Regions from separate parts of the Fictibacillus sp. WQ 8-8 genome, predicted to be linked through region 3. Evidence: riboswitches for the same ligand, from Rfam matches in the RefSeq annotation. Region 3 holds a riboswitch; each other region holds the start of a gene.
The links. Region 3 has a riboswitch for lysine ahead of M1K46_RS24055 (amino acid permease). Riboswitches for the same ligand answer to the same signal wherever they lie in the genome.
Positions count from the first base shown of each region.

Region 1: linked by a shared signal. The riboswitch ahead of lysA (diaminopimelate decarboxylase) and the one ahead of M1K46_RS24055 (amino acid permease) in region 3 are both predicted to bind lysine.
Region 2: linked by a shared signal. The riboswitch ahead of M1K46_RS12680 (aspartate kinase) and the one ahead of M1K46_RS24055 (amino acid permease) in region 3 are both predicted to bind lysine.

Region 1 is NZ_JAMXKG010000004.1:199,210-203,703, reverse strand. It holds gene M1K46_RS10520 (spore germination protein) at 1-1,187, shown strand, start outside; lysine riboswitch at 1,257-1,433, shown strand; gene lysA (diaminopimelate decarboxylase) at 1,539-2,864, shown strand; gene M1K46_RS10510 (peptidylprolyl isomerase) at 2,947-3,381, shown strand; gene M1K46_RS10505 (DUF309 domain-containing protein) at 3,464-3,982, opposite strand; gene M1K46_RS10500 (segregation/condensation protein A) at 4,109-4,494, shown strand, end outside.
Region 2 is NZ_JAMXKG010000005.1:147,042-151,535, forward strand. It holds gene M1K46_RS12665 (succinate dehydrogenase cytochrome b558 subunit) at 1-36, opposite strand, end outside; gene M1K46_RS12670 (YslB family protein) at 352-837, shown strand; gene bioB (biotin synthase BioB) at 969-1,958, shown strand; gene M1K46_RS12680 (aspartate kinase) at 2,021-3,256, opposite strand; lysine riboswitch at 3,451-3,639, opposite strand; gene uvrC (excinuclease ABC subunit UvrC) at 3,713-4,494, opposite strand, start outside.
Region 3 is NZ_JAMXKG010000023.1:8,234-12,727, forward strand. It holds gene M1K46_RS24050 (hypothetical protein) at 1-448, shown strand, start outside; gene M1K46_RS24055 (amino acid permease) at 690-2,153, opposite strand; lysine riboswitch at 2,247-2,437, opposite strand; gene M1K46_RS24060 (STAS domain-containing protein) at 2,542-3,393, opposite strand; gene M1K46_RS24065 (DEAD/DEAH box helicase) at 3,587-4,494, shown strand, end outside.

The sequences.
Region 1 (4,494 bases), on a different contig from region 3:
ATTTGGAGATTGCTATTGACCGCATGCTCTCTGGATTGATTGCCGTCTTTCTTGAAGGGGAAGACCAAGCTTTCATCGTGGATGTCCGTAGCTATCCGGGCAGGCAGCCGGAAGAACCGGACACTGAAAAGGTAGTCCGCGGCTCCCGTGATGGATATACGGAAAATATAATTGTCAATACTGCTCTTACCCGCAGGCGGATCAGGGATGAACGGCTCCGCCACGAAATAATGCAGGTCGGTAAACGATCCAAAACAGACATCTGTATCTGCTATATCGATGACATTGCCGATCCCGGGCTCGTCAAGCTTGTCAAACAAGAATTGCAGAGCATTGACATCGACGGTATTCCAATGGCGGATAAAACTATCGAAGAATTTCTCGTAAAGCAAGGCTGGGATCCTTTTCCGCTCGTCCGTTATACCGAGCGGCCGGATGTCGCCGCACAGCATCTCATGGAGGGGCATGTTCTGATTATTACGGATACAAGCCCATCGGTCATCATTACCCCGACTACTTATTTCCACCATATTCAGCATGCTGAAGAGTTCAGGCAGACCCCGATGGTAGGAGCTTTTATCAGATGGGTCCGTTTCGCAGGGATTATCGCTTCACTTTTACTTGTGCCTCTCTGGTACCTCTATGCCACTCAGGAAAACCTGCTTCCTCCTAATATTGATTTTATCGGTCCGAACAAGACGACGCATATTCCTTTATTTCTGCAGATCCTCTTTGCTGAGATCGGGATAGAAATATTGAGGGTAGCGGCCATCCATACCCCCAGTCCGCTGTCGACGGCGATGGGTTTGATCGCTGCCGTATTGATCGGACAGATCGCGATCGATGTCGGACTGTTTGTTCCTGAAGTTATTCTCTATGTTTCTATAGCGGCGATCGGCGGTTTCTCGACCCCAAGCTATGAGCTGAGTGTAGCCAATAAGATGCTCCGGCTCCTGCTGCTATTCTTAACTGCCATTTTCCATGTGCCGGGATTTGTAGGTGGGGCCACCTTAATAATACTTTATCTGTGCTCGATGAAGAACTTGAATACCCCTTACTTATGGCCATTCATACCGTTTAACGCAAAAGCCTTCCTGCAGATTGTCATCCGGCTCGCTGTGCCGCTCTCAAAGATCAGGCCAAGCATCGTCCATCCGCAGAACAGAAAAAAACAGCCGACTTCCTAAGAAGTATTGCCGAAAGAATAAATTTGTGATAAATTTGTTCATAACAATTGGATATGCCTCATTTATTGATAATGGGGTAGAGGCGCAAAGCGGATCAGTAGGATGATGGAGTGAATGGACATGAAGAAATCATTTTAAAGGCCAATTTGCCGAAGTGTGAAGATGGTCCATACATCCTCATGCTGGGTCGCTGCCGAACAGACAGCGGACTGTCACTGCATCATGCAGTGGAGAACTATTCCGGCAAATGGGGGTACGGTGTAAGACAGCTAATGTACCTTAATACATTAGCTGTCTTTGTTTTTCGTCGGAACAGAATCTCTAATGGAAAAGCAGAGGGGAGATTTTTTCATGTATTTACATGGTACTAGTTCAATCAATGATGACAATCACTTAACAATCGGCGGGGTTGACACCGTTCAGCTGGCGAGTGAATATGGTACACCGCTTTATATTTATGATGTAGAGCTGATCCGCAAGCGTGCGAGGTCGTTCAAGAAAGCGTTTGAGGAACAAGGGATCAAAGCACAAGTGGCTTATGCAAGCAAAGCGTTTTCATGTTTGGCGCAAGTGCAGCTGATGGACGAGGAGGGAATGAGCCTGGATGTCGTATCTGGCGGGGAGCTGTATACCGCTCTTTCAGCTGGTTTTCCGGCGGATCGTATTCATTTTCATGGAAACAACAAAAGTTACGAGGAACTTCAATATGCTCTTCAATCGGAGATCGGATGTTTTGTTGTCGATAACTTTCATGAACTCCGCATGCTCGAAAGCCTTTGCAATCAGCTGAACAAGAACACATCCATCTTGCTGAGGGTTACTCCGGGTATTGAAGCTCATACACACGAGTACATCCTGACTGGGCAGGAGGATTCCAAGTTCGGTTTTGACCTTCAGAACGGCCAGGCAGAACAGGCGGTTCTAGAGTCGCTTGAATCACACCGTCTGAACCTCTTGGGCGTTCATTTCCATATCGGTTCACAAATCTTTGAGACCACGGGATTTGTTCTGGCGATTCAAAAGCTTTACGAATATCTCGGTAGATGGGACAAAGAATTTTCTTTCTTTCCTGAAGTCCTGAACCTCGGAGGCGGATTCGGCATCCGCTATACAGAAGAAGATGAACCGCTCGAACCGAAAGAATACATTGACGCGATGATTCAGGAGATCACCAGGTTATCTACTAGCGCCTCTGTTGCTGTTCCGGAAATTTGGATTGAACCCGGGCGTTCACTGGTAGGAGATGCAGGAACGACCATCTACTCGATCGGCTCTCAAAAAGATATACCTTCTGTCCGTCACTATGTGGCTGTCGACGGGGGCATGAGCGATAACATTCGTCCTGCTCTATATCAAGCCCAGTATGAGGCCGCGCTTGCAAACCGTGCTGGTGAAAAAGGAACGAAAAAAGTTTCAATCGCCGGGAAATGCTGTGAATCAGGGGATATGCTGATCTGGGACATCATGCTCCCGGAGACGAAGAGCGGAGACTTGCTCGCTGTCTTCTGCACGGGTGCTTATGGCTATTCCATGTCCAACAACTATAACCGCATACCCCGGCCGGCGGTCGTTTTTGCTGAAAAAGGGAAAGCTCGCCTCGTTGTGAAAAGAGAGTCTTACGAAGATCTTTTACGCCTGGATCTTCCTTTAAAGAACGGCGTGTTTGCCGGCAATTAAGATGAGCTTGCTGACCTCGCTGGACTCTGGGCTAAAAAAAGCATAAAATAATGAAGTATGTTGAATTCAGGAGGTTATATCTATGAAAAAAGGTTCTATCGAATTTGAAAACGGTGAAAAAATTTCCATCGAGCTTTTTCCGGAAGAAGCACCGGGAACAGTAGCCAACTTTGAAAAATTAGCGAACGAAGGTTTCTACAATGGGGTAACATTCCATCGTGTAATTCCTGGTTTCGTAGCACAAGGCGGAGACCCGACAGGAACAGGTGCAGGCGGCCCTGGCTATACGATCAAATGCGAAACAGCCGGAAACCCTCACAAACACGTGGCTGGTTCTCTTTCAATGGCACATGCCGGCAAAGACACAGGCGGAAGCCAGTTCTTTATCGTTCATGAGCCGCAGCCGCATTTAAACGGCGTTCATACTGTTTTCGGACAAGTTACCGAAGGGATGGACACGGTTCTAAGAATCAAACAAGGCGATGTAATGAAAGAAGTTAAAGTTTGGGAAGAATAAGAATAGTGAAAACCCCCGGTTTCCCGGGGGTTTTTTTGTGGGATTTTCTTGTTGGAAAAGGTTTTAAGTGCGCCGCTCGGCTTCAGCTCTTCTTTTTCATCCGCAGCTGCTTTTGCGCTTCACGTTCTAAAATAACATCACTCCGGTCACGCAGTTTATGCTTGTGCATGATCGTTTCATCCGCCATATTGCTTTCATTGCCCCAAACCGAGCCTTGTTTTTCGATACAGCGGCAGCACTGGTCCATAAGTGCTTCATCTGCAACAGGAAGATTCAGGTCTGTAAATGGCTTTCGGCATTCGATCTCATCCAATCTTATAATGAGCCTTTCCAGCAGCGCTGTGCAATCAAGTCCGAGCCTCGTGAGATCCTCTTTATGTGCGGACAGTTTACCGATTGCGCTCTTCATCATTCTGAGTGCTCCAATGTCATTGCCTCTGCGCTGATGGTAGAGTGAGACCGCGACCTGGATCAATCCGACCCAGACGCCGTTTTGCTGACCTTCGCTTTTCCAATGCTCTTCAAGTACTTCATGGCATTCGAAAAAGTCCCTCGATCCGTGGAAGTAGGCAAGGTATTCAATGTATGCTTCTGGGTACATCAATGGCCTCCTGGTTTGCTTTTTACAGTCTATCTTACTAAAAATTTTAAGATGCAAAAAGGAACTGTGTTTAAAATATGGTATAATTCCGGTACAATATTGAATTTGGAAACAGGGGTTACTACTATGAAGTATAGCGTGAAAGTCGATGCATTTGAAGGTCCTCTCGATCTGCTCCTGCATCTGATCACTTCGTACGAGATCGATATATACGATATACCCGTTGCTGCGATTACAGAGCAATATATGAACTATATACATACGATGCAGGAATTAAAATTGGATGTGGCCAGTGAATACCTGGTCATGGCGGCAACGCTTCTCGCCATCAAGAGCAAGATGCTGCTCCCAAAACAGGAACTACAGGATCTTGATCAGCAGATGGAGATTGAGATGGATGAAGATCCCCGGGAAGATCTCGTCCGCAGGCTTATTGAATATCGAAAATTTAAGCAGGCGGCAGTCGGCCTGAAGGAGAAAGAAACGGCCAGAAGCATGATCTTTACAAGAGA
Region 2 (4,494 bases), on a different contig from region 3:
TAGTCTTCTCGTGTTAAAATTGCGACTTCCTGCCATACAATTTGCCCCTTTCTAAGTTCCCTCTGTCTTTTTCTGAAACCATTGGTTTCTATCCATTCCGTTTAAGCGTTTCCTCTCCGCTTGCAGTAAATAAGATGAACATTAAAGCGTTAACTAATAACATGTTTCATTTTACTCCCATCGTTTGACACCGTCAAGAAACCGGTAACATAAAAAGTTCAAAAATCTGTTGATTTTCCTAACTTTTTTCAAGGCAGACCCTCACTTAAATTTCGACAAATGTGTGACTTTTTATAGAGATATTATTTTATTCAAGCTATAATGGAACAAGTAGAAAGCGGGGAGATCTAAATGGAACAACATGAGGACATCCAACACAACGAAGAAGAAACAACCGAGAAGGACAGTAAGCCTGCTGCAGGAGTTTCTGTATTCGCATATGAGCTGCTGAAAAACATTCTGATCCCGGATCTGCTGGGAAAAGAAGAACGGAACATCCTATATTGGGCAGGAAGAAACCTGGCAAGGAAATTCCCATTGGGTTCCACTGAAGAAATTGTTCATTTTTTCTCGGAAGCCGGCTGGGGCAATCTGATCATCGCTGAAATGAATAAGAACGAGATGGTACTCGAACTGTCTTCCTCTCTTATCAACAAACGATTCGATTTGCAGGATAATCCTACATTCGGTCTCGAGGCTGGATTTATCGCAGAACAAATCCAAAATCAAAGAAAATGTGTTACAGAAACCTATGAAACTTTGAAACGAAAGAACAAAATCCAATTTACCGTCCAATGGGACCGTAAAGACGAAACCGCAGGCTCACAAGGAGCCTGAAAATAGAAAGAGAATACTCTTTTCTCTCAAAAAACCGGCATATGCCGGTTTTTTTTGCGTTGACAATACAAAACAGCTGGCATAATGTTAACCTATACATAAAATTAGTTAACATTAAGGAGGCATCACCTATGAATTGGATGGAACTTGGAAAAGAAGTGATCGAAGGTAAAGAACTGAACGAGACAGAAGCCTTATCCATATTGGAATCAGACGATGACGAGCTGCTTAGCCTGCTGCAAGGTGCGTTTATGATCAGGAAGCATTATTTCGGAAAAAAGGTGAAACTGAATAAGATCATTAATACAAAGTCAGGCCTGTGCCCTGAGGATTGCGGATATTGTTCACAGTCTTCAGTTTCCACAGCGCCGATCGAAAAATATGCGATGATGGATAAAGACACGATTGTTGAAGGTGCGGAAAGGGCATATAAACAAAACGTGAGAACCTATTGTATCGTCGCAAGCGGAAGAGGACCTCTGAATCGGGACTTGAACACCGTCATTGAAGCTGTAAAAGAGATTAAATCCAATTATAATATGAAAATATGCGCATGCCTCGGCATTTTAAATGATAAGCAGGCACAGTCCCTTAAAGAGGCGGGCGTCGAAAGATATAACCATAATATCAACACATCCTCAGACCACCACAGCCAAATAACAAACTCTCATACATACGAAGACAGAGTGGCTACTCTGGAAAAAGTAAAAACAGCAGGAATCTCCCCATGTTCAGGCGTTATCGTAGGAATGGGCGAAAGCCGGCACGACATCATTAAGATGGCAGAAGCGCTAAGAGAGATCAATGCAGATTCTATCCCTGTTAATTTTTTGCATGCTATACCAGGTACTCCTCTCGAGCATCTTGACGAGCTGAACCCCCGTTATTGTTTAAAAGTGCTCGCCTTGTTCCGTTATATTAATCCAACGAAAGAGATTCGGATCTCAGGCGGCAGAGAGGTAAATCTCCGCAGCCTTCAGCCGCTGGGCCTTTATGCTGCAAATTCTATTTTCGTGGGCGACTATCTGACCACCGACGGACAGGAAACAAATGCTGACCACCAAATCCTTGAGGACCTCGGATTTGAGATTGACTTCTTAAACGAACCTGTACAGGTTTAATCCTGCAGCGAATTTTTTCCATTTACAAAAAAATCCGGGCAGCTTCGCCCGGATTTTTCTTATTATAACTGCTGAACCGGCTGCCTTGCGTCCAGTTCAAAGACGTCGTGCAGCGTTTCAATCGCTTTGATCATATCCTGCTGATCAACGACCGTAGAAACTTTAATCTCTGATGTGCTGACCATTTTAATCATAATATCCTGCTCAGAAAGAGCCTTAAACATCTGTGCAGCTACTCCTGGATTAGAAATCATTCCTGAACCAACAATAGATACTTTAGCCAATCCATCTTCATGCTGGATGGAACCAAACTGAAGCAAACTCTTATATCTTTCTAGAAGCTCAATTGTTTCATCTAAGATCGCTGTTTCAATGGAGAACGATATGTTTGTTCTTTCCTGCTTGTTTACACTCTGAATAATAATATCTACATTAACACCATTCTCTGCCAACAAGGAAAAAACAGAAGACAGTGTGTTTAAGCCATTCGGCAGGTCTTCAATCGTAATTTTTGTTACGTTTCCTTCAAAAGCCAATCCTCTCACTACTAAATTATTCTCCATTGTTGCTTCCTCCTCCACTAGTGTTCCGTTTTCTTTCTCTGTGCTCGAACGAACTTCAAGTCTTACTCCGAAATTCTTTGCGAATTCTACAGCTCTCGGATGCAGCACACCCGCTCCGAGATTCGCCATTTCAAGCATTTCATCATAGGAGATGGAAGGCAGCTTTCTGGCATGTTTCACCACCCGCGGGTCTGTTGTAAATACACCAGTAACGTCTGTGTAGATTTCGCATTTATCGGCACGAAGAGCAGCTGCCAGAGCAACGGCCGTCGTATCTGATCCTCCCCGTCCCAGTGTTGCAATATTATCCGAAGAGGTTAATCCTTGAAAACCGGCAACTACTGCAATCTTCCCGTCTGCAAGCATTTGCTGGATTCTTTTTGTATCGATATTTAAGATGCGCGCGTTGCCGTGAACATCTTCTGTTTCAACTCCAGCCTGCCAGCCAGTCAGAGACTCGGCTTCGTACCCGGCATCCTGAAGGGCCATCGCAAGCAGTGAAATCGTGATCTGTTCTCCTGTCGTCAAAAGCATATCCATTTCACGTTTGGAAGGCCTTGCTGTTATTTCACCTGCCAGCCTCACAAGATCATCCGTTGTTTTTCCCATTGCTGAGACAACCGCTACTACTTGATTCCCCTCGTTTGCCGCTTGAATGATCCGACTTGCCGCGTTTCTGATTTTATCCGGTGTGCCGACACTTGTACCTCCGAATTTTTGAATGATTAAAGCCACAATGTCCATCCTTTCTCATCAATGAAATCGAATTTATTGCCTTCCTGCAAAAGGCACCCAGATATGGCCAGCCTGTCTCGGCTTCCACTACGCAACAAACTGAAATGCAAAAATAAATACAAAAAAGCAGCAATAAGGAAAAGACCTTATTGCTGCTTGGTATATGCAACAGTAAGCCAGCTTGTTTTCCCCTCTTGTGAGATAGTCCTCCACACACCCTCCGGGCAAGAATGTGTGACAGCTCTGCATTTATTCAATGCAGGTCCAGCCGTAAGAAACAGGAGTTTCTTAAAGCTTCGGCAAAAATCCCCTTTCAGCTACCATCATAAGAGCTCCTTCTCTTCAGATAGCTTACTATTGGTTTTTGCTCCTCTACCATCACTTCAAAACTGAAGTATGGCGCTCTATTAAAATTTGTTTTAAGTTTAGCAAAGGACTTCTGAAAAATCAATACCTTTATAAAGGTTCATTTTGAAGAGCCTGAATAATTTCTTCTGCAACACTTAATGGAATGCCTGCCGCATGAAAATCCTCAAGAGTGGCTTCTCTCATTTTCTTGATGGAACCGAATTTTTTCAGCAAAAGTTTTTTCCTTTTTTCACCGACTCCAGGAATGTTATCGAGACTTGATTGAAACATGCCTTTCGCACGCACTTGACGATGAAATGAGATAGCAAACCTGTGGACTTCATCCTGTATACGCTGCAGCAGATAAAATTCCTGGCTGTTTCTGAGCAGCGGTATAATTTCAGGTGGATTTCCCATCAAGAGCTGGGATGTACGGTGCTTATCATCCTTAGCAAGTCCTCCGACCGGGATATCAAGGTTCAGCTCGTTTTCAAGAACATCCTGCGCAGCAGCGATCTGTCCTTTCCCTCCATCAATAATAATCAAATCCGGCAGCTGCCCATTCTCTTTTAAGATGCGGGAGTAACGCCTGCGGACTACTTCTTTCATGGAGGCGTAGTCATCAGGGCCTGTCACCGTTTTAATTTTATATTTCCGGTATTCTTTTTTGTTCGGTTTACCGTCTTCAAATACAATCATCGCAGATACTGGATTTGTCCCATGAATGTTGGAATTATCAAATGCTTCAATCCGGTATGGAGCTGGAATGTTTAATTGCAGCCCCAGATTTTCAACCGCTTTTACCGTGCGTTCCTCATCACGCTCGATCAGTGCAAATTTTTCGTGCAGAGCGAGCTGTGCATTCTTCGTTGCAAGTTCAACAAACTCTT
Region 3 (4,494 bases):
ACAAGCGGCTGTCTATGTCCCGCTCCCCTCTGAAACATCATTAAAAACCTCTAAAGAAGAGTACATTATGTCTCTTCTCACCCAGTTAAATGTTCCAAAAGATGAAGCCGTGCTGCTCTGCAGAGGAAATACACTGAATGGATTCGAGCGTCAGTTGCAGCATAAAGGTTTTGATGTGAAGCGCGGGAAGATCTCCGAGGAAACCGATAAGATTGCCGAAAACTTCTTTATGGAACGGCTTTATGACATCGGATTTCCGCAAGATCTTTCACTGTCCAACCGTGAATATCGCGAGTTCTACCAGATGGTGAAAATATGGTATATCTCTCTTTACCACGGGAACAAAAATCTTTTCAAATCAGAGCGCAAAAGAAATGTAAAAACACGTGGGTACATGCATAACCCTGTTTACCATTTTCCGAATGTGCTTAGAGAGTTGTTTTACTAATTAGTAAAACAACTTCCATTTGGTAACAACTTCTAATGAGACCCTGCTCAATATTGAGCCTGGCCTCTTTGATTCGCTACAGGTTACTCTCGGAACCCCTATATGCTCCTGCGTTCTCTATTTTCGCTGCCATTCCCCTTCACTTGACGTAAGTGTTAATTTATATGTTCTGCGTTTAGAAGACGATACCTTTTTCACTAAAAAAGCAGGAACCCCGAAAGGCTCCTGCTTCTCTTATTTCTTATTCAAAATCACACTCTTTAAGCGGTACGACTTTTGTTTTGTGTTTGAATTTATAGCCTAACCAAACAGCCAGGAAGATCGGAATCCCAATGTAAGAAACAAGGGCTCCTTTCCAATCGATGCTTCCGCCTGTAAAGGCAGAATAGTTTTGACCGAGGATAACGACAAAACAGAGAGCGAAAGCAAAGATCGGACCGATTGGGAACCATTTTGCCAAGTAAGGCAGTTCTTTTAAATTCCGCCCCTGTGCCACATACGCTCTTCTGAATCGGTAATGGCTGATCGCAATTCCGAGCCAGGCGATAAAACCGGACATCCCGGAGGCATTCAGCAACCATGTGTAGATGACGCCGTCACCGAACAGTGAAGCAAAGAAAGCTACAGCTCCTACAGCGGCTGTTACAATTAGGGCTGGAACCGGTACACCGCGGGAATCCAGCTTCGCCAGAAACTTAGGTGCCTTTCCGTCTCGTGCCATATCCCAAAGCATACGGGTCGATGCATACATACCGGAGTTACCGGCAGATAATACTGCTGTTAAGATGATCGCGTTCATAACGGAAGCCGCAAACGCAATTCCTGCTTTATCAAAGACAAGTGTGAATGGACTTACAGTAATATCGCTGCTTGCCAATCGGCTGTCTGTGTAAGGAATGATTAAAGAAATGACCAAGATTGCCAGAACATAGAACAAAAGGATACGCCAGAACACACTTTTGATCGCTTTCGGGATGTTCTTTTTCGGATCTTCTGTTTCTCCAGCCGCAACCCCTAACAGTTCTGTTCCCTGGAAGGAGAAACCTGCAGCCATAAATACGCCAAGCGTCGTAAAGAATCCGCCGTGGAACGGTGCGTCAGCGATCGTAAAGTTCTTAAATCCGATCGGATCTCCGCCTAAAATGCCGAAGATCATAAGTGTTCCTAAGATCAAGAAGATGATGACCGTAATGACTTTGATCAGCGAGAACCAATATTCTGCTTCACCAAACCCTTTTACCGATAAATAATTTAATAAGAACATAATGCCTAGGAACAGTGCACTCCAGATAAATGAAGGGGTATCTGGAAACCAAAATTTCATGATTAATGTTACGGCAGCAAGTTCAGCTGCAATGGTGATTGCCCAGTTGTACCAATAGTTCCAGCCGAGCGCGAATCCTAGTGATGGATCCACAAATTTTGAAGCATACGTGCTGAATGAACCCGCAACCGGCATGTAAGACGCCATTTCTGCGAGGCTTGTCATTAAGAAGAACACCATGATTCCAATCGCTACATATGAAAACAGAACGCCGCCTGGCCCTGCAGTATGAATGGATCCTCCGCTTGCTAAAAATAATCCTGTTCCGATCGTTCCCCCAAGAGAGATCATCGTTAAATGGCGGGATTTCAGTCCCCGCTTTAATTCATTGTCCGCGTTTGGCGACTGCGGTTGTGATGGATTCTGTGCTGTGTTTCGCATAAAAAAAACTCCTTTTCGTTTTAGGAAGGAGTGGGAAATAAAAAAAGCCGCCAAGCATTGGGCGACGATTATTATTAATCCGCATCATGCCTTCCGTAAGATAGCGCATCCCACCCACCGGTTATTCGTGGGTGTGACAGTGCTGTTCCTGTTCGAATACAGCCCCAATTCATACTTCCAGAGTTAAGCACAAATTTCGGCAGCTTTTCCTTTCACACGGAGTCTATGATGTCCTCTGCATCTCGTACGTCCTACTTATAAAAGCCGCGACCTCTACCTCATCGGATTGATGAGGATTTTAATATCAAGTTAGTTAACGCTAAAAGTTATTATAAAACAGCGCTGTCGTTCCTTCAACTGTTTTTTCTTTCCAGCATTTTACGCAAAATTACCTCTTTTGAATTAATGTATAACCGATATAATCCAGCGCAGACTGAATGTCTTTTACGATCCTGGTATTCAAGACTTGTAAATCCATCTTGTCTACTTGCTCTCTGGCAAACACAGGCGTCACACCTGTAATAATGGTTTCAACCCCCATCAGGTTAAGAGCATTGATCATTTGATAGAAGAAATCTGAAAAAGTATCATCATGAACGAGAAGCTTAGATAGATCAATAATAAAGTAATCGATGTCATTGTCCGCTGCATCATGGAGCACATCGCTTAGAATTTGATGGGACCGGTCATCATCTACAATCCCTTGTAAAGAAAGGATCGATATACCGTTCTTGATGGGAATAATCGGTACGCTCAAAAAGCTCATATTATACTTTGTCTCATCGAGCTCGATCACATAAGACAAAATGTCGGCCATGGACCTTAAATAGGCAACATCCGCTTCTGAAAACTTCCTTTCCTCTCTATCCATCACACATAACGTTCCAAAGACATTCCCTTTCAAATCTTTTAATGTTACCCCAAGAAATCCTTTAACATTTAATTGGCCGGTTACTTCTAACTCTTTTGTTACGGCTTGAGTCATCAAGTTGGAAGTATGCATCACATCGCCTTCGTTCATGATGATTAAACGGCAGTATGTGCCTCCATATTCCACACTGTATCCTTCTGGTATAATCTCTTCTTCTTTGTTAAAAGAACTGAGAACATGCATCGCTGTTTCCCCTCTTCTGGTAACATACGCTGTGTTCACATTTAGCTGGTCACTAATTAATGCAAACAATTTTGAGGAAAGAGACCTCAATGAATAAAAAACGGGGATGGTTTTCTTACTGTTCATTTCCACTACATCACCTCAAAACAGATTGACCTTACCCTCATTATATCATTGTTTACCTATCACCTACGATCATACGGAAGGGTTCCTTTAAACAATCGTTTAAAATTAAACCCGATTGTCCATCATTTCAAGTATAATGAACACTATTCAGGTTATGCTGAATCTGGATAATATAAAAAATCGAGGTTCCTACATGAATAATAGAAGTTTTAACGATTATCGTATAAGCGATGAAATAAAACGAGCACTTACAGTGTTGAAATATGAAACTCCGACTGAGGTTCAGACTGAAGTCATACCATTAGCTCTGGAAAAGCAAGATCTCGTCGTAAAATCCCAAACAGGCAGCGGAAAAACAGCAGCCTTTGGTATTCCGGTATGCGAAATGCTGGAATGGGAAGAAAAACGGCCACAAGCATTGATCCTTACTCCCACGCGCGAGCTCGCTGTTCAAGTTCGTGAAGACCTTACCAACATTGGAAGGTTCAAGCGGATTAAAGCTGTTGCTGTATATGGTAAAGAGCCTTTTGCGAAACAAAAAGAAGAATTGAAACAAAAAACGCATGTTGTCGTCGGTACACCGGGACGCGTCATGGACCATATCGAGCGTGAAACCCTCGTCTTAGACCAAATCAAGTACCTGATCATTGATGAAGCAGATGAAATGCTGAACATGGGCTTTATTGATGAAGTGAAAAAGATTATTAAACAACTTCCTTCAAACAGAGTAACCATGGTCTTTTCTGCAACATTGCCAAAAGATATTGAAAATCTCTGCCATCAATATATGAAAGATCCAGCAAAAATCGAAATAGCTTCTGCCGGGATGACGACAGATACGATCAAGCATTCTTTAATCAACGTTCAGGAAGAGGTGAAGCTTGCTCTTCTGAAAGACGTGACGGTCGTTGAAAACCCGGACAGCTGCATCATTTTCTGCAATACGAAAGAGCACGTCGATACCGTGTTTGCAGAGCTCGAAGCCTCTCAGTATTCTGTTGAAAAGCTTCATGGAGGATTGGAACAAGAAGATCGATTCGCAGTGATGGACGGGTTCAAGATCGGGAATTTCCGTTATCTTGTCGCCACGGATGTGGCTGC